3 regions of the Syntrophomonas sp. UBA1041 genome follow, and region 2 is predicted to be linked to each of the others. Evidence: riboswitches for the same ligand, from Rfam matches in the RefSeq annotation. Region 2 holds a riboswitch; each other region holds the start of a gene.
What was found. Region 2 has a riboswitch for molybdenum cofactor ahead of fdnG (formate dehydrogenase-N subunit alpha). Riboswitches for the same ligand answer to the same signal wherever they lie in the genome.

Region 1 (6,843 bases), on a different contig from region 2:
GCGATTCCGCAAGGCAGTCTGGGGGAGTTATTGAACCTGGCCGAGCAGCTGGCTGCTATCAAAATGACCTTGAAGCCTTCAGTGCGAAAAAAAACGGCGGTCACTATGGCAGGAGACCACGGAGTGACGGAGGAAGGGGTCAGTCTTTTTCCCCGGGAAGTCACGCCCCAGATGGTGGCCAATTTTGTAGCCGGTGGAGCGGCCATCAATGTGCTGGGCGAGGCGGCGGGCGCCCAGGTAGTCGTGGTGGATATGGGCGTGGCCGCCGATCTCAGCGAATTAGTGGAAAAAGGTCAAATCCTTTCCTATAAGGCGGGGTATGGAACCAGAAATATGACCAGGGGCCCCGCAATGACCCGTGAAGAGGCCAAAATGGTATTAGAAGCCGGCATCGATATTGCCGGCCGCTTGGTTGGGGAAGGGGTTGAACTGTTGGCCACCGGAGACATGGGTATCGGCAACACCACCCCCAGCAGCGCCATACTGGCTGCTTTTACAGGTTGTTCCGTTTGTGACGTGACCGGCCGGGGTACCGGACTTGGCGACGATGCTTTAAGAAACAAAATCCGGGTTATTGAAAAGGCCTTAGTGGTAAACCAACCCGATGCCAATGACGCTGTGGATGTGCTGGCGAAAGTGGGGGGGTTTGAAATAGGGGGTATTGCCGGCCTTATTCTCGGCGCCGCTTACCATAGGGTCCCGGTTATCATAGATGGTTTTATATCCTCCGCCGGAGCTTTACTGGCTAAAAAACTGACCCCTGATTCTTGGGGATATATGATTGCTGCCCATCAATCCCTGGAATACGGACATCGTCTTATGCTCGAGGAACTGGGCCTTAAACCGCTCTTAAACCTGAATCTGAGGCTGGGGGAAGGGACCGGGGCGGCCCTGGCCATGAACATCGTAGAGTCGGCCGCACAAGTAATAGGCAAAATGCTTACCTTCGAGGATGCCGGGGTAAGCAGGAATACTGCGGGGGTGATCGCATAATGACTTCCTTAGCCTTTATTAATCATGATCCTCAGGATGCCGGTCCTCAGTATCTGGAGGACCTGGCTACGGGGTATTGGTTCTCGGAAGTGCTGTTTCATGCGGTTGAAATGGAAATCTTTACTTTCCTTGAACCTGATGGAAAACCTCTTGAAGAAATTGCCGCGAAGTTCAACCTGAGCGCAGGTGCTATAAAGCGGTTCTTACAGGCCCTCGGTGCGATGGGATTGATAAATTGTCAGGGGAGTAACTGTTGCAATACCAAAATGTCCAGTAAATACCTGGTTCTGCATTCCCGGTATTATCAGGGAGATTCCATTCTATGGCGGAAGCAGCTCACTGCCAGCTGGCAAGGCCTTAGCAAATGCCTCCGAAAAGGGGGGAGAGTGGATTTTGGCTCAGACCAGCCGGATCAACGACGGGATAGAATAAGAAAATATATCAAGGCCATGGATCGAGTGGCCAGGACTAAAGTTGAGGAGCTGCTTGCCATTTTCGAAGGTCTAAACATGGAGGGCGAGATTCTCGACGTAGGCGCTGGTTCCGGGGCCGTTGCCGCCGGTTTTCTTGAAAAATTTACCGCCATGAAGGCTACTCTTATGGATCTCCCCGAAGTGCTGGAATACACTCGGGAGTTAATGGCGTCCCGGCAATGGGGAGGCAGGATCGACTATTGTGAGGCCAATGTTCTGGAAACATGGCCGGTAGATAAGGAAAGCTATTACCTGGTAATTCTCTCCAACATCATTCACGCCTATTCAGAAGCAGAGGCCGCTGTCCTTTTGGATAGGGCCGCCGAATGTCTAAAACCCGGAGGATTGCTATTAATCCACGATTTCTTCCTGGAACACTATCCTTTAAAGGCAGCTCTTTTCGATTTAAATATGTTCATCAATACCTACAATGGAAAAGTCTTCTCCTCAAAATGGGCTATAAAAGAACTCGATGGCCTGAAACTATACGCAACCGGGCTTATTCCCTTAGCCACAGATACGGCGGTAATCCTGGCAGCAAAAGATAAAAAGATACTGACCAGACTATCGCTGGATAGATCAACTTTTTCCTCTGAATAAGACTACCGGCACAAAGGTTAACCAGGTGGCATACAAAACGGTAAGCGTAAAGTGCAAGGCAGGGCAGGTTATGCAAGCCGCTTCCCTACATTTTGCCGGGTTTTCCAAAAAGGAAATATAACAATTATGTCGAATGGTTGATGTATAAAATCGAATAATGCTGTGTTCGGTTTTCGAGTTACTGTACCTAAAGATAAACCATGGACAGTTGACCGACAGGGTATAGCGGGAAACGGCTATGCCTCCCGATGCGGAAAGGAAACTAGACCAGTGCCACTATGTCCAGGCCTTATTTGTGGTGCTTAGTCAGTTGTTTTCTGCAACTGACTTTTATTATTCATGGGGGGTAGAATTATGAGAAAAAACCAGCAAATCCATTGGTCGTTATGTATTGCGCTATTGTTTTGTTTGCTCTTACCCGGTTTTGCGGCGGCTGCTGACGGAGACGGCGATGGGGATGGTTCCGGTGGAGGAAAGCAGCAGCCTCTGGTCATTGAAAGCGTAGTTCCGGCTGATGGCTCTACTGGTATAACCCTTACCCCTGAGATTAAAATTACCTTTAACAAAAATGTGTGCTATATGACGGTTCGTGAGAGCAACCGAAATTGTTTTTCCATGTGGACGGGGAACACCCGCATACCTATTGAAGTGATCATGGCAGATGATCAGGTGGAACGGGAGAAACGTAATGACGCCATTGTAAAGCCTTTGCAAAAGCTCCAGGCAGGCACTCTGTACAGAATTGAAATAGCTCCCAATATGGAGTCTAAAAGCGGGGTTACTTTAGGCCAAAAGGCTACGGTTACCTTTACCACAGCCGGTGCCGCAGCAGGTGAACAGCCGGTTCAGCAGACTGGAGAGCTGGCATCGTCACCCTCAGCTACACCACCCACAAACCCGCAAGCGGCTGCTCCTTCAGAATCATCTCCTTCTGGGACCGTTGAGGGCAGCCCGCCGGACATGACCCAACAGGAAACAGAATCCGGAACTGTTGCTACGGCAGGACAAGAGCAGGTTCAGCCAGGCCAGCAAGATGTTGCCGAACAGAAGGAATATAGGAACAAGCGAATTGCCGTCGACCTGGTTATCGTCGCTGTCGCCGGGCTGGGGGCCTGGTGGTTTTACAGAAAACGCCGCGGCCTCTAATGAGTTGCCATATTAGATTCAGTGTTAGTGACGCTGCCTGATCATTGCCGCAATAAATATAACAAAGCGTGTTGGGGTGAGTTGTGACGAAAAAGATATGGATGTTTTTGCTCTTTATTGCGGCACCTTTCCTGGTAATTCTGGTTTCATTGTTAATCGGCCGCTATCCGGTTGATATTGCCACCGTTATAAACATACTAGGCTGCCGTATTACCATGCAGCCTTGCTATATCGAAGATATTTATCAGACCGTAGTTTGGGATATCCGTCTGCCCCGGGCCATTTTGGGGGCTATGGTGGGTGGCTGTTTGGCTATTAGCGGGGCGGCTTTTCAGGGATTGTTTCGTAATCCCCTGGTCAGTTCGGGTATCTTAGGGGTCAGTTCTGGGGCCGGGTTTGGGGCCGCACTGGCCATAATCCTTTTTCATAAGGTGGCAGCTATTTACACCTGTGCGTTTGCCTTTGGAATTTTTGCGGTAATTTTAAGCTATTTCATAAGCAAGGTATATAATGGCACTCCCACTATCATGCTGGTTCTGGGTGGAGTGATCGTGTCATCGGTGTTTTCAGCCCTGCTCTCCCTGGCCAAATACCTGGCCGATCCCATGAATGAACTGCCCGCCATCGTCTTCTGGCTGATGGGCAGTCTAGCCTCCGCGCGCTATAGTGATATCATGATAGCCGGTATTCCTATGCTGGTTGGAGTGGGCGGAATAATTCTGATCAGGTGGAGGATAAACGTTTTATCAATGGGTGACCGGGAGGCTCATTCCTTGGGAATAAATACCACATTAAACAAAGGGATAGTCATAGCCTGTGCCACACTAGCCACTGCTGGAGCGGTTTGCGTTAGCGGTATAATCGGCTGGGTCGGTCTGGTAATTCCTCATATAGGGCGTATGCTGGTAGGCAATGACAACCGCGTCCTAATTCCGGTGAGCTTTTCATTAGGGGCTACATTTCTGGTTATCGTGGATGATTTTGGCAGAATCCTAACCGGCTCCGAAATACCTCTGGGTATACTCACCGCCATTTTGGGAGGACCTTTCTTTGTCTACTTGTTAAAGAAGACCAAAGGAGGTGGCTGGTAAGATGGCGCCATTGCTGGAGGTCAGGGATGTAAGTTTCAGATATCCCCAGGCACTCATCCTGGATAAGATAAGCTTCAATATTAACCCGGGAGAGATATTCTGCTTGCTGGGGCCTAACGGCTGCGGTAAAACCACACTTCTGGATTGTATTTTGGGCTGGCTCAAGCCGTATGCAGGCCAGGTTTTAATAAACGGCAGCCCCATCGATAATATGGCCGCACCTCAGATTGCCAGGCAAGTAGCTTATGTACCCCAAATGCACCAAAAAACCTTTCCCTATCTGGTGCGGGATATTGTCCTTATGGGGCGGGCTTCTTTTATTGGCCCGTTTGATGTGCCTTCAGAGGAAGATGTGGCCATCGCGGAAAAGGCTCTGGATATGGTGGGAGTTTCCAGGCTGAAGGATCGTCCCTATACGCAGCTGAGCGGCGGAGAGGGTCAGCTGGTGATGGTGGCCCGGGCGCTGGCACAGAACAGCCCGTTGATAATAATGGATGAACCCACTGCCCATTTGGATTACAGACACGAACTGATAATACTGGAAACGGTAGTTGAACTAGTCAAGCAGACCGGCCTGGCAGTCCTGATGGCGACACATGTACCCAATCACGGCTATTATTTTGAAAACCAGGGGATCAAAACCCGAGCCGCACTGGTGAAGGATAAGCAGATCATGGCCTTGGGAAAACCATCCGAGGTATTATCCGAGCAAAATCTGGGCGAGCTTTACAGCATAAGAACCCGCATCATAAACTGCGGACTTGATGATGGGGGGCATTTAAAACAGGTAGTGCCCATATGTACAATTAACTCAGAAAGTTAAGGGGGGTATAGCGTTGACCACATCAAGAGCCACGCAGCGGCTAAAGCAATGGCGCAGGATCAGCCTGGTATTACTGCTGTTGTTCTTAGCGCTGGCGGCAGCGGGTTGCAGCGGTAAGGCCGTAGACACTTCACCGGCTGAAAAACCGACTCAGATTATCACTGACAGTATTGGCAGGCAGGTAGAAGTACCGATTAATCCAGAGCGTATCGCCTGCCTGTGCCCGGAAGCAGGCTATGCCATAGCCATGTATGGCAAGGCAGGCACTATAGTGGCGACCTCAGGCGGAATGCAGCGAGATATCCTGTTAGTAGAAATGTTTCCCCACCTCAAGGGTTTGCCAGTACCCAAAAGCAATGAAGTAATAAATATCGAAGAATTACTGAGCAGCAAAGCGGAGCTGGTCTTTGTCAAAGGCGATACCACCAGCAATGAAGCCGAAATGGATAAATTAAAAAAGGTCAATATACCGGTGATTGCCCTGCAGTACGGCAATATGGCCGAACAACAATACGCCATGCAAATGATAGCCAAAATCCTGGGCACTGAAGCTGAAGGTCAGCGCTACACCGAGTTTTATCAGCAGACCGTTGCCGAGGTGCAGAAACGGGTTACGGCTGTCCCAGACAAGGACAGAGTCACACTCTATCATTCCACGGCCGAAGCCACCCGCACCGACACCGCCGATAGTCTGGCCGCGGATTGGACCAGGGCGGCCGGGATTACCAACGTGTCAGTGGGCCAGAGTCTGAAGTTCAGCGATGGCAATCATTATGCCAGCCTGGAACAGATACTCTTGTGGAATCCCGACTATATATTGGTTAACGACCCCAACCTGGTGGGATATATTATGGAGCATGAACACTGGCGGCCGCTGCAGGCGGTAAAAAATAACCGGGTTTTGCCGCTGCCCATCGGCATTTCCCGCTGGGGTCATACCTCTTCCCTGGAGACCCCCCTGGCGGTTTTGTGGACAGCAAAACTGGCCTATCCCGAGCTATTCAAAGATTGGGACATGGTCAAAGCGACCCAGGATTTTTATCAGGAGTTCTTTGACTGGCAGTTAGATCAGGCTACCGTCGATAAAATGCTGAAAGGCACGGGCATGCGGGCGGCCAAGAGCTAGATAACCGTGGCATGAAACTGCGGTAGAGCATAGTAATATATTTTTTAAGGCAGGTGAGTAAGGAAACAGTATTAAAGAATTATTAAAACGCGGGAGGTATTATCAATGAATTGCAAAGTTTATCGAAAGTCCACCACAGTACTTATGATGATTCTATTCTTGACGATGGCTGTAGTCGGCAATGTGTCCTCGGCATATGGCCAGGACATGAGTGTAGAATTGTTGTCTCCGGCGGCAACAGCCGTGAGTGGTGATGGCGATGCGGTTGTATTTCAGGTTAATGAAGCTTTAGAGAGTGAAAATATTGTCTTTCAGTGGAATTTCGGCAAAGGCCTGGATAATAATTTGGAGGCCAGTAAAGGCCTGGTTACCCTGGCTGCAGCAGGAGGCGAACCTATCAGTCTGGATATTGCTCAGGATTTCACCTATACTGAGCAGGAACAGCCTAAACTTAAACAATTGGAGCTTAATCTGCAGAATACTGACCTGGAACCGGGTGACTATACCGTTACTTTAGGCGCTGCCATACAGGCTAATAACGGCGATACTCTGGGGAAGGATTATGTATGGCGGTTCAGCGTTGCCGAGGCA
Region 2 (6,843 bases):
CACTGGAGTTTCAGCATATTAAAACGCATTTTTTTATCTTTGTACTCTTCTCTGAACCTGACATAGGTCCAGGTATTGGGTGTAAAGTCAGCCTGGGTCTGATAACTGCTTATGCGTTGTGTCTTTTCAGCCGGAAGATCATTCCACGCTTTGCAGGCTACGGAACAGGCCTTGCACCCAGTACATAATGAGGTGTCAATAAAAACCATTTTTCTCGCCATCGTTAAGCCCTCCTTATGTTGACAAGACAGCATTTATACTCAGGAGTACCCGCTCCGGGATCGCATGCATTCATTGTCACATTATTAGTACTGGGGCCAGGACTCAAGCTGGCAAAGCCCCAGCTCCACGGCATACCGATGGTCTCCTGATCTTTACCGTTGATTTTAAGAGTCTGGATTCGGTCAGTCACCAGGGCACGCACTACTAACTTGCCACGGGCAGAGGATACTTCGACTTCATCCCCTTCTTTAACACCAATTTTATGGGCCAGGTTTTTGCTTATTTCAGCATAAGGCTCAGGCGCTATCTCATTCAGCCAGGGAATGTTGCGGGTAATCGCCCCGGCGCAGAAGTGCTCGACAACCCCATAGGAGGTAAGGACATAGGGATATTCATCCGGGTTGCCAAACTCTTTTGAAACAATCTTGGCGCAAGGATTGCTCTGCACCTCAGGATGCAGAAGATTGGCGGTCGGGCTTTCAATCGGCTCATAGAACTCCGGCATCGGTCCATCAACCGTCATACCTGCTCCACGAATCGGGACGACAGCCGCAGTACCTTCTGGCGCAACTGTACCACTCTTATAAGTAGCTGCGAATAAGCGTCCTACTCCTTCAGGATTCTGTTTGAACCCAATCTTTCCTTCCGGTGTATCAGGACCTTTGGTCTTGTCGACCACATCGGGTCCGTCATTGCCGACCCAGAGATTCTGGACGGGATCCCACCAGATCAGCTTGCGTTTGGAATCGACCGGCTGCCCTTGGGCATCGCAAGAAGCCCGGTTATAGAGAACGCGGATATTGCCCGGCCAGGCAAAAGCATAATCTTTATTCAGGCCCAGACCGGTGGGATCAGCATTGCCCCGGCGGTCTGCCAGGTTTTTGCCTTCCGGAGTTACCCCTGCATATACCCAGCATCCGGTGGAAACCGTGCCAATCGGTGCTGCCAGATATTCGCCTATCGCGGCAATAGGTTTGCCAGTAGTATCGTTATAGCCGCCGAGTTCCTGGAGGACTTTTAATGCGCTTGCTTCATGATCGCCATAATCCCAGTTGGCTTTTAAAATTGGTTCATCCTTGGGGTCATTGCTTCCGCTATAAAGGGCGCGAACTCTCTTGAAGATGTGGTCCAGCATATCCAAATCCGGGTGACAGTCATTGAGGGGTTTTAATGCCACTTCCTTCCACTGGACCAGGCGGGAAGAATTGGTCATGCTGCCGGCCTTTTCATAAACGAAGGCCGCCGGCAGGAAGATTACCTCGGTCGGAATCTTGGCCGGATTTAATCCTTCTTCTTTCCAGAACTGGGCGGTTTCGGTGTTAAATATGTCGGCCACTACCAGCATTTCCAGACTAGATAGGCCTCTAGCCACCAGTTTTCTGTCCGGGATGGAAACCGTGGAGTTGGAGCCCCAGTTGAGGAGAAGCTTAAACTGTCCTTCTTCCATTTTGCTGAAGAACTGGGGTTGAATAGGCATATTTGCTGGATTGTTCTTGGGCAGCCACTGATATCCGTATTCATTTTCGGCGGTAGCATTCGCGCCGAACCAGGCCTTGAGCAGGGCTACTATTGGTTTATACTGGACCGAGCCGTGTTTCGCAGCAAAATCATTCAAGGTCTTTTCTTGATTAGTAGGATAAGGGATATATCCAGGCAAGTTGGCGTTCAGGTTGGCCATATCGGTGGAACCCTGAACATTGGGCTCGCCGCGCAGGGCCTGGATGCCGCCACCGGCCTTGCCCACATTGCCCAGTAGCAATTGGATGATGGCGTAGCAACGAATACCCTGCACACCGGTGGTGTGCTGGGTCATGCCCAGGGCGTAGAAGATGTTGCCTGGTTTGGCTGCAGCGAAGGTGTCGGCTATCTGTTTTATTTTGGCAACCGGTATTCCGGTGATGTTTGAAGCTACTTCAAAGGTATATCTGGAATAATGGGTTTTGAGTTTCTGGAAAACACAATCCGGATCATCCAGGCTGTCTGCCTTTACCGGTTTACCCTCGGCATCCAGTTGATAGGCCCAGCTTGCATAATCATACTTCCTGGTTTCAGGGTTAAAACCGGAAAACATACCGTCTTTGAATCCAAAATCTTTGCTTATCTTATAAAGCGCATTGGTGAAATTCAAAACATAGAACTCATCATAAAGCCTATTCTCGATGTAATAATTGATCATTGCACCCAGGTAAGCAATATCGGTTCCGGGACGGATTTGGGCGAAGACATCCGCCTGGGAAGCGGTGCGCGTGAAGCGCGGGTCAACAACAATAACCTTGGCGCCTTTCGCCCGGGCGCGGTTAACCCATTTCATAGCAATGGGATGGCATTCCGCACAGTTGCTGCCTGCGATCAAGAAACATTCGGAGTTTTGCATATCCTGCCAGGAGTTGGTCATGGCGCCGCGTCCAAATGAAGGTGACAAACTAGCCACCGTGGGCGCGTGTCAGATACGGGCCTGGTGTTCGTGGAATGGTGTCCCGATCAGGCGGGCAAGTTTGGAAAGCAGGTAGCTTTCCTCATTATCAACCTCGGCCGAACCTATCATACAAATGCCTTCCGCCCGATTCACGGTAACGGTTTCTTTGGCTCCGGTCTTGGCATTCGTAATCTCCTCGGTGCTCGTCCAGGTCTTATCTCTGACTTCCTTGATTTTCTTGGCAATACGATCATAAGCTTCTTCCCAGGTAATATCCACGAATTCGTCAGAACCCGGAGCACGATAAAGCGGATTTTTCGGACGTTCCGGAGAATAGGCCACCTGCGCCAGGCTTGCCGCCTTGGGGCAAAGGGTACCTTCGTTGATGGGATTGTCCGGGTTCCCATCAAGGTGGACCAGTTTTCCATCCTTAATATGCAGGAGAAGCCCGCATCCACCTGAGCAGAAGTGACAGATGCTGGGTATCTTTGTGCACCCTGCCAGCTTCAGTGCGTGCCCGTGTGCGGCAGTTGCTTCCAAGTCAAACCCCAAGCCGGAAGCAACCGCGGCAACGGAGAGACCTGAAAGCTTCAGGAAACCACGACGAGTAAATTTCATAACCAATCTCTACCTCCCTTAAAAACTACTACTACCAGCAGATACTCTTTTTGCCAGAGTACCTGATTGCATTTATGGGATAAGCAAAAATGCCTCCAGCAAAGGCCAGGGGCATAAAAAAATATTTTTGGATTTTATGCCCATTATGGCCCAGCAAGTACTACCTGCTTTGAACCAGGCTTTTTAGGCTCCTTTCCAAAAATACGGGGAGGCACAATCGTTTCCAACTATACCCAGAGGCCTAGAAACCATGGCTTTGCTTTAGGTCTAAAGGCTTGGAGCTATACAATTGTCTTAATCATACGCCAACCATACACAGAATAATACACCGTATGCTATATACATCCAACTATCTCAAACACAATATAACATAATGCTATTATTTTGTCACTAAAAAAATTAAACATAATTATTTCATATTAAGCCTAACAATTTACTATAATGGATGTATAATAAATAAAGAAATATATACTGAGGGTTTTAAAACATCGGGGGATATATTTCACCTCTTTATAGAACAAAAAAGGAAATGCGCGATAAATGAGGTAGGTTATTTATGAGTAGACTACAGTTGGTTAATGATAAGATATTAGAAGCTGTTAGTTTAGATAAAGCTGTTGATATAAGCTGTGAAAGCATTCAAGCCCTGGACACCGAGTACCTGCACATCGATAATGCCTATATGCGGGTGGCCGCGGATAATATAGCCAGCTTTATTGATATACCCAATTTTGACCGTTCGGCAATGGATGGCTATACGATTGGCAAGACTGATCTTAAAAGACTGCAAACCGGACGATCGTTGCGTTTGAGAGTAGCTTCTATTATCGGAGCTGGTTCAATTGAAAACAGGCCAACAAGGCCCGGGGAAACCTGTAGAATTATGACCGGGGCTTTGCTTCCAGAGGGCAGCGTTGCCGTTATCAAACAAGAGGACGTTGAGATAATAAATGAAAACTATATAATTGTCAGCATCAGGCCGCGGCGGGGTGAAAATATACGAAGAGCCGGCCACGAATTGATGGCTGGAGATAGAGTTGCCGCCAAAGGGCAGGTTTTAAAAGCGGAAATCCTGGAAAGAATAGCCGCCTGTGGCATAGAAAGGGTGCCGGTATACAAAGTGCCTCGTGTATATATTATAGACACGGGAAATGAGTTGCTTTTACCCGGGTCCCCCATCAAAACAGGATGCATATATTGCAGCAACCGGAGCCTATTAGCATGCAAAATAAACAGCAGCAGAGCTTTACCGTCGCTGTCGCCTTCTGTAATTAATGATGACCTGCACACCATTATAGCTGCAATAAAAAAGGCGGCACGGGTCTCTGATATGATAATAATCAGCGGGGGGACCGGCAACGGCCTTTTCGACTTGGTTCGCAACGCGTTCGAGTATTTGAATGCCCAGCTTCTTTTCAAAGGTATAAACGTCTTTCCCGGCAAAAATACTTCGGCCGCCCTTCTTGATGGCAAACTTATTTTCAATCTGTCCGGCAGCCCCTCTGCAGCCGGAATATTGTTTGAAGCTCTGGTAAAACCGGCCCTGCTTAAGTTAAAAGGAGAGTTATTGTATAAAGGTGATTGGTTTAATATAGAGCTGGCCAGTCCCATTGAACATTTAAAGTCGGGGCGCAGCCTGCACCGAGGAGAAATGATTATTGAACAGGGCCATGCCTACGCCCTGCCGGTAAACCGAAAAGATATTAATACGGGAAATATTCCTTTACTGTTAGATGTACATAAAAGGTCGGGGGAAGAACCCGTCATGGTTAAAGCTAAATTAATCGTAGATTAAGACACAAGCATCAGCGCTCCTTACCCCTCACTCCTCACTTTTCTCATTAATCATTTTTATTGCCCGAACTTATAGCACAAGATTGTGTACCGGGGGTTTATGGCCCCCGGTACATAATAAACATAATCTGGGATTATAGAGCATTAATTAAACTTGGCTGTATAATCGTTTCTAAAATGCTTTAAGGTTGTTAGCACTGGAGCCGGAGCCGCCTGTCCCAAACCACACAAGCAGGCTTTGGACATAACGCTTCCCAGTCTCTCCATAAAGTCTAGATCGCCGGCAACTGCTCCGCCGTTTTTCACCCGGTGCAGCATTTCATGCATGCGCTGAGTTCCCTCCCGGCAGGGGGTGCACTTGCCGCACGATTCATGAGCAAAGAACTTGCTTATGCGATCAATTACATCGACTATATCCCGGGTCTCATCCATTACGAAGAAGGCTCCTGACCCCAGGGTAGCGCCAATGGCTGACATGGAATCGAAGTCGATCGGGGTATCGAGCAGTGATTCGGGTATGAATCCGCCAGATGTTCCTCCTATTTGCACCGCCTTGAACTTTTTGCCACCGGCAATTCCTCCGCCAAAATCGTTCAATACCTGGCGGATGGTGGTGTTAGTAGGCACTTCAATAACAGTGCGGTTGACAATATCTCCCGTCAAGGTCATGACTTTGGTTCCTGGATAGCCCGCCGCGCCAATGCCTTTGTACCAATCCGCGCCCTTGTCAACAATGGCGGGAATATTGGCAAAGGTTTCTACATTGTTGACAATAGTGGGCTTGCCCCACAAGCCGATAACCGGTGGAAATGGGGGCTTGAAGCGGGGTTCACCCCGGTGCCCTTCTATAGACTCAATAAGCGCGCTTTCTTCCCCACACACATAGGCCCCGGCTCCCATGCGCACTTCGATATTGAAGTCTCCCAGGAGGCCCTTTTCACTGGCCTGGGCTATGGCTTTATCGAGGATTTCCACAACGTAGGGATACTCGCCCCGGCAGTAGATATAGCCCTTATTGGCTCCTATTGCATACCCGCAAATAGCCATCCCTTCCAGGACGCTCTGCGGGTCATTCTCCATGATGATCCGGTCTTTATAAGTTCCCGGCTCACCCTCATCGGCATTGCAAATAACGTATTTCTGATCGGCCTTTACGCCGTAGGAAAAACTCCATTTCATACCAGTGTTAAATCCGGCGCCGCCACGGCCCCGTAATCCTGACTTCTTAACCTCTTCAATCAGATCTGGCTGGCTCATGCTCTTAGCTTTGGCTAAGGCTTGATATCCGCCCACCTGGGTGTAACTATCGATGTTCAACGGATCAACTTTGCCGTAATTGCGCAGTACTATGCGCATTTCCTCGGCCATTTTTTACCCTCCCTTCTTTACTTGTACTCTGCGAGGATAGCAGCAACCTTATCAGCTGTTACATCCCCATACGGTTGACTGTTGATTGTTATAACCGGTGTGGCCTGGCACTGCCCTACACACTCGGCAAATTCCAGAGTGAATTTGCCATCAGGGGTGGTTTCCCCCATTTTGATACCCAGTTCCTTTTCCAGAGCAGCCACAACCTTATCAGCACCCGCGATATGGCAGGGTGCGCTTTCACAAATACGAATGACATTTTTGCCCCGGGGGCCAACCTGCAAATAGGAATAAAAAGTAGCAACTCCGTAGGCCTTGGCCTTGGGCATATCAAACACTTGAGCCGCATAAACCACCGCGTCCTCAGGGATGTAGCTGTATTCTTTTTGCACTGCATGATATGCTTCGATAATACCGCCGGGAAC
Region 3 (6,843 bases), on a different contig from region 2:
TTGCATCTGACCTGAATAACCGCAGCGATCATGGATAAAATAGGCCTAAACCAATTCATAAATGGAGGACTAAATGAGAACCCAATATGATCCAAACCTTATGGAGGACAGGGCCATTGCGCAAATTGATAACGTACCGTTAAATGCTACAGAAATTGGTGCGTTATGGAGTTCTTACATGCAGTACTCCCTATTTGTTTGTGTCCTTAAATACTTTTATGAAACAACGGAGGATTTGGAGATCAGGCCCGTAATAGAAGATGCGCTTCAGATATGCAGCATTAGAGTCAACCGGGCTGCCGATATCTTGCACAAAGAGGGTTTGCCTATTCCCCATGGCTTTAGAAACAGCGACGTTAACCTGGAAGCCCCCAAACTCTTCTCAGATCCCTATCACCTCTATTATCTGATTAATTCCAATAAGATCGCACTGGCTATCAACGGGTTGTCCTTCGTTACCTCAGGTAGAGCTGATATTCGAGATTTCTATGATCATTGCGTAAACTCATCCATCCACCTGTATAACACAACAGTAAACATATTGCTGTCCAAAGGTCTGTATATAAGGCCTCCCGTCGTCACAATCTCCAAAGAGGTTGATTACGTCAAGAAACAAGACTTTTTAAGCGGAGTTTTGGGTGATAAAAGAAGCCTGTTATCCCAGGAGATATCGAGTCTGTTTTATGGTATTGTTACCAATAATATTGGGAAAAGATTGCTGATGGGATTCAGACAGACGGCTGAATCGGAGCAGGTTAAAAAATACCTGGATCGTGGAATTCAATTGGCCGACGATCTGATCGCAACATTTAGTTCAACCATGCTCCAGGAGGATGTTCCTGTTTCAGGGCATTGGGACTGTATGGTAAACGATTCCACAACTCCGCCGTTTTCAGATAAACTGATGATGTTCCATACTATTCTAATTTCTTCCGCTGGCATTACAAACTATGCGACCTCCTTGACCACCAGCCCGCGTCGGGATCTAAGCGCCATATATACCCTGGCTATGACTAAAATTGCCGCATATACTGAGGATGGAATGAATATCATGATTGATAACGGCTGGTATGAAGAACCGTTTCGTATCGTCGACAGAAGGGATATAGAAGACCACCCCCAACATTAATAAACCGCGCTCGTTTATAAAGAACTGCTCGACGCTGCCCCCTTTTCTTCCGACCTATCAGCAGCCAGACTGCGCTCGTTTATAATCACTGCTCAATCTCATCATTATTCGAACTTCAATTATTTATAAATCGCCTTGGCGATAATCTACTCCTCAAATCCCTGACGGCCAGGGATTTTTCTCGGAAGTCTTCATCGTCTTTAATGGGGTAAAGGCAAAGATCAGGCCTTGGAATGATGAAATCCGGCCGGCGATTTATGTTGAAGAACTCATGATAGACAATTTAATCCTCCGGCAGCGCCTTAGCGCTTATGCAGTCAGCATCTTTCCCCTGTTCCGCAGCTTTATAAGCGTATCTATTTGTCATCCTATGTGGCATAATGAACGCGAAAAAGTATATAATTCATGATGAGGTACGTCATGAAGATCGGAATAGCGGCATTTTTTTTGAACCGCACCCATAGCGGCGGTAAAGAGCAGGTGTTTTTCAATCTACTCAGAGGATTTCAAGCCCTGGGCAAATCCCGGAATATTCATATTTTTGCCTACGAATACTCAGCCGGGGTCATACAGAGCAGTATCCCTGATGCTACCTTTACTTTCATCCCTTATAAGGATATTTGGGGGAAGAAAACACTGTCTGACTGCGTTTGCAACACCTTCAGGCTAAGCCGGCTGCTAAAAGAGCAGCACATCGGCGTGCTTTTTTTCCCGCATTATAATACCGGCCTGAAACAGTTTAAGATACCTACAGTTGTCCTTCCCCATGATATACAGAACATAATTAATGCCGATCAGTCTTCTTTAAGGGAGCGGATCATATATGGATTGCAATACTATTTCGATTTTAAGCTGAGAAGCAAGATTATTGCCATTTCAGATTATGACCGCCGGGAGATTGAGTACTACTATCCCCAACACAAATCCAAGCTAACCAGGATTTATAATCCCATTGATACCGATTTCATTCCCTCAACGCGGAAATACCACCGTAAAAGGCCTTATATATGCGCCATAAATATTGCTTATGTCCACAAAAACACCATTACCTTAATCAAAGCATTTGAGAAAATCATGGGACTGATCGAGCATAATCTTCTTTTGGTCGGTCGCTTGAATCGGGATACGGAATTCCTGAGAAATTACGTGGAGAAGAACCATTTGGGCGAAAGGGTTGAATTCACCGGGTTTCTGGAAGATCAGGAGCTTCACCGGCTGTTATGCCAGGCTTCATTGTTCGTAAATCCTTCGCTTTTTGAAGGTTTTGGGATGCCTGCCATCGAAGCCGCCATCCGCTGTATACCAGTAATATCGTCGATAACCGGAGCCTCCCCGGAAGTAACCCGCAATCTGTTAAACTATTACGAACCCGCCGATGATGCCGACCGTTTGGCGGAAAAAATTCTGGAAGTTTTGCATACCGAACCATCCCCGGCAAAACTCGAAGCCATCAAATGTGAGTATTTGGCTAATTACGCTTATACCAAAATCAGCGCTGATTATTATGAATTCCTGGGAGAACTGATGAATGAAGATCGCGGTTAATCTCACTTACCTGGCGGGCGGCGAACAGCCTGACGGAACCGGACAGTTTGCCTTAAATCTGTTTAAAGGCCTGCAGGCTATCGGTAAGTTGAATGATTTCCACCTGTTTGTCACCACTGCCTTCCGCCAAAAATGCCAGGATTTATTCCCGGAAGCTAAGGTTATCCCTATAGCCTCCATGAGACAATTCGGCAGTGTCAACAAATATCATTTCTTTTTGCAGTCGCTTTCCATCAACCGCTGCCGCTTACCTCATTTTCTAAATAAAGACCGCTATGATCTGCTATATCATCCCTTCTACGAGGTCGATGATTATATCAGTGAAAAAATACCTACGGTCATAACGGTGCACGATTTGTTCTTCAGGAATTATCCGCAGGGATTTAACCGTAATTATTTAAGGTATATAAAGTACCGCTATGAGAATGCGATCCGCCAGGCCGCTCATATTGTGGCGCCTTCACAGTTCGTCAGGCAGGATATTTTGAAATACTACCCTAATGCCCAGCCCGACAAGATTACTGTAGTCAATAACCCCATGTGGGGCGACGCTGATAATATCAGGGACTACCCACTGGAAAGGCCCTATATATTAAGCGTCAATTCCATACGCGAGCCAAAGAACCTCATTACCTTATTGAAAGCTTTTCAACTGATCGAAGATAAGGTGGAGCATCACCTGGTGCTTACCGGGGCGAAAAGAAAGCTCAGTATCGACCCCGAACAGTATGCGCAGCGGAATAATATCAAAAAATTGATTATGACCGGTTATGTATCAGATGAGCACAGAAATTATCTATACCGAAATGCCGCTCTTTTTATCTCACCTTCACTGCATGAAGGTTTCGGCATGACCCCGGTTGAAGCGGCGTTATGCGAAGTGCCGGTATTGACCACCCGCGAGACCAGCATCCCGGAAATCACCAGAAATCTGGTGAATTATTATGAACCTGCCCGGGACCACCAGGTCTTGGCCGAAAGAATACTTCATCTTCTCAAGAATCGTCCGCCCCAAAGCGAACTGCACCGTATCAAAAACACCCTGGCTCAGGAATATGATCCGCAGAGAATAGCAGCCCAATATTATGATGTTTTCCAGATGATGGTCAGCTCGGATTCACGCTGAGGGAAACGGGATTGATCATGATTTCGAAATCATGCGGTTTATATATTATTTATAGGAATATATTGAATTACAAGAAGGAATATCTTATAGACTGTCGAACTAGATAAGTGAATACGTCTGTGTATTTTGAAGACAGTTTTTAATGTCGGATAAGAACAAAATTCTTTTGTTGATAGGCTGAACTGTTTTTAAAATATTGGCGTCACAAGTGCAGCATAAAAGGAGGTGAGAAAGTGCTTTCAATGGCAGGGTTTATGCCAACCATCAAGTGTTGCGGGTGAGCAATCGCCCATGAGCCGGTGGTTCATCGTGTTTCAAAACACAATAGCGCAACTGGAGAATTGAATTCATGGAAGCCTTTCTTAACTGCTTCTGGCTGCCGACATACGACCCACGCCAATGCCTGCAACCAGCCTGGTTAAAGGTATATCTTGCTTCAGATAAGCCTTTCACGAAGCTTTTCTCCTCTCTCAGTTCATTGTACAAGCGATGTGTGCTTTTGCCCTGCGAACTTGCGTGTCCATTATATTCATGTTGAAAATTTGATATTTTTCAAAGCGTAGCTCCAAAGCGACTTCTCCTAAAGCTTCGGCCATGGGGATTTAGCCGACTTGGTTATATACCAGTACGGTAAATCTGGAAACGGGTTTGCCTCCCTTATTTGGAAAGGAGTCACTGGCCGAGAAATCTATTTGCGCTGCCCTGGTTTTGCTGAGCAGAACATTGGGTGTTGATGTGCAATGGGCGCCTTGAGGCGTTTCTGGACAGGGGAAGGAGCGTGCATTTGAATGCAAGTCATTGACAGGATTATCCATGGCAATGAAGGCCCTCCTTCTATTCAGATAGGAGGTTTTTTATTTGCTTATCCCTGGAATTATTGAAAGGAGTGATGGTAGTGGAACTCATTAAACTGATCATCAATGGGAAGGAGGTTGAAGCCCCGGCGGGGAGCACAATACTCCAGGCTGCTGAAAATGCTGGCATTCCTATTCCCAGGTTGTGCTATGATCCGGATCTGAGTCCTTTGGGAGCATGCCGCTTATGCGTAGTGGAAATAGAAGGTAACCGCCTGCTGCCCGCTTCATGTGTAACACCGGTATCACCCGGAATGATCGTGCACACTGATTCGCCTGCCGTCGTCGAGGCGCGCAAAACCATCCTGGAACTGCTCATCGCCAATCATCCCCTGGATTGCATGACCTGCGACAAGTTGGGTGCTTGTAAGCTGGCTGATTATTGCTACCAGTACGGCGTGAAAGAAAGTGCTTTCCAAGGGGAGAAACACAGCTATGCCATAGACGAAAGCAATCCCTTCATTATCCGGGATTTGAACAAATGTATTCTGTGCGGCGCCTGTGTAAGAGCCTGTGAAGAAATGACCGGCAAGGACAACCTGTCTTATCTGCATCGCGGCTTCCACCGTAAAGCCACCACCGCCGGGGATGTTCCTTACATTGATTCGGATTGCGTTTTCTGCGGGCAGTGCGTGGCGGTATGCCCCACCGGGGCACTGACCGAAAAGTCCATGGCCGGAAAGGCCCGCCGCTGGGATCTGGAACGGGTCACAACCACCTGCCCCTTCTGCGGCACCGGCTGCAATTTCGACCTGGCAGTAAACCAGGGCAAAGTGATCGGCGTGCTCTCCAATCCAGATGCTCCGGTAAATGGTCGCAGCTTGTGTGTAAAAGGACGTTTTGGCTGGGATTTCATTTACAATGAAAAGCGCCTTAAAACTCCGCTGATCAAGCGCAATGGTAAATTCGAGGAGGCTTCCTGGGACGAAGCTTTTGAGCTGATTGCCCAGAAGTTCAACGAAAACAAAGCCAAGAATGGTCCCGATTCCTTTGCGGCGTTAAGCTCAGCCCGCTGCACGAATGAGGAAAACTTCCTGGTACAGAAGTTCACCCGGGCTCATTTGGGTACCAACAATGTCGACCATTGCGCCCGCACCTGCCATGCTCCTTCAGTGGCCGGCCTGGCTAATTCTTTCGGCAGCGGCGCCATGACCAATATCATTGCTGAAATTTCTGATGAAGCCGAACTGTTATTCCTGATTGGCATCAATCCTACTGAAGCCTATCCGGTGGTCGGCTATAAAATGCGCCAGGCAGCGCGCAAAGGCTGCAAACTGGTGGTTTGCGATCCCCGTCGCACCGAACTGGCCGCTGAAGCGGACATTTGGCTGCGGCAGAAGCACGGCACCGATATTCCGCTGCTCAATGGGTTAATGCATATCATTATCAAAGAAGGTCTGGAAGACAAAAAGTTCATTGCCGAACGCACTGAAAATTACGAAGCCATGAAAGCGCTGGCCGCCGAATACACGCCGGAACGCGTCTCCGAGATAACCGGGGTCGCCGTGGAAGACCTCTACCGGGTGGCCCGCCTGTATGCCACCACTGACAAGGCCATGATCTTCTATTCACTGGGCATCACCGAACACATCTGCGGAACCCGCAACGTTATGAGCATTGCCAACCTGGCCATGCTGACCGGTCATATCGGCCGGCCGGGGGTGGGCGTCAACCCGGTCCGCGGACAGAACAACGTTCAAGGGGCCTGTGACATGGGCGCTCTGCCCAATGTCTATTCCGGCTATCAGAGTGTTACCGACCAGGCCGCCCGGGAAAAACATGAAAAGACTTGGGGCGTTTCCTTGCCTGATAAAGTGGGTTTGAAGATCCCGGAAATGTTTGAAGCCGCCCATGAAGGAAAAGTCAAGGCCATGTATATTCTGGGTGAAAATCCGGTTCTGACCGATCCCAATGCCAATCATATCAAAGAAGCCCTGGAACGGCTGGACTTTTTTGTAGTACAGGAACTTTTCCTGACCGAAACCGCCGAATTTGCGGATGTGGTGCTGCCGGCCGCCAGTTTCGCCGAATGCGACGGTACCTTTACCAATACCGAACGCCGGCCTCAGCGGGTTCGTAAAGCTATTGAGCCTCTGCCCGGGCAGGCCAACTGGGAAACCATTTGTCAGATGGTCACCCGCATGGGCTACCCCATGAGCTATAACCATCCCAGTGAAATCTGGGCTGAA

Region 1: another riboswitch for molybdenum cofactor. It lies ahead of B2633_RS12035 (Ig-like domain-containing domain); the one in region 2 lies ahead of fdnG (formate dehydrogenase-N subunit alpha).
Region 3: another riboswitch for molybdenum cofactor. It lies ahead of fdhF (formate dehydrogenase subunit alpha); the one in region 2 lies ahead of fdnG (formate dehydrogenase-N subunit alpha).

The regions. Positions count from the first base shown of each region.
Region 1 is NZ_DCEA01000078.1:522-7,364, forward strand. It holds gene cobT (nicotinate-nucleotide--dimethylbenzimidazole phosphoribosyltransferase) at 1-993, shown strand, start outside; gene B2633_RS12030 (methyltransferase) at 993-2,066, shown strand; molybdenum cofactor riboswitch at 2,226-2,343, shown strand; gene B2633_RS12035 (Ig-like domain-containing domain) at 2,421-3,212, shown strand; gene B2633_RS12040 (FecCD family ABC transporter permease) at 3,296-4,303, shown strand; gene B2633_RS12045 (ABC transporter ATP-binding protein) at 4,305-5,126, shown strand; gene B2633_RS12050 (ABC transporter substrate-binding protein) at 5,140-6,252, shown strand; gene B2633_RS12055 (S-layer homology domain-containing protein) at 6,358-6,843, shown strand, end outside.
Region 2 is NZ_DCEA01000101.1:3,718-10,560, reverse strand. It holds gene B2633_RS14675 (4Fe-4S dicluster domain-containing protein) at 1-221, opposite strand, end outside; gene fdnG (formate dehydrogenase-N subunit alpha) at 224-3,256, opposite strand; molybdenum cofactor riboswitch at 3,429-3,549, opposite strand; gene B2633_RS14665 (molybdopterin molybdotransferase MoeA) at 3,813-5,051, shown strand; gene nuoF (NADH-quinone oxidoreductase subunit NuoF) at 5,195-6,418, opposite strand; gene nuoE (NADH-quinone oxidoreductase subunit NuoE) at 6,436-6,843, opposite strand, start outside.
Region 3 is NZ_DCEA01000107.1:33,128-39,970, reverse strand. It holds gene B2633_RS15780 (DUF3231 family protein) at 74-1,129, shown strand; gene B2633_RS15775 (glycosyltransferase family 4 protein) at 1,550-2,674, shown strand; gene B2633_RS15770 (glycosyltransferase family 4 protein) at 2,658-3,800, shown strand; gene B2633_RS15765 (hypothetical protein) at 4,271-4,396, opposite strand; molybdenum cofactor riboswitch at 4,352-4,488, shown strand; gene fdhF (formate dehydrogenase subunit alpha) at 4,696-6,843, shown strand, end outside.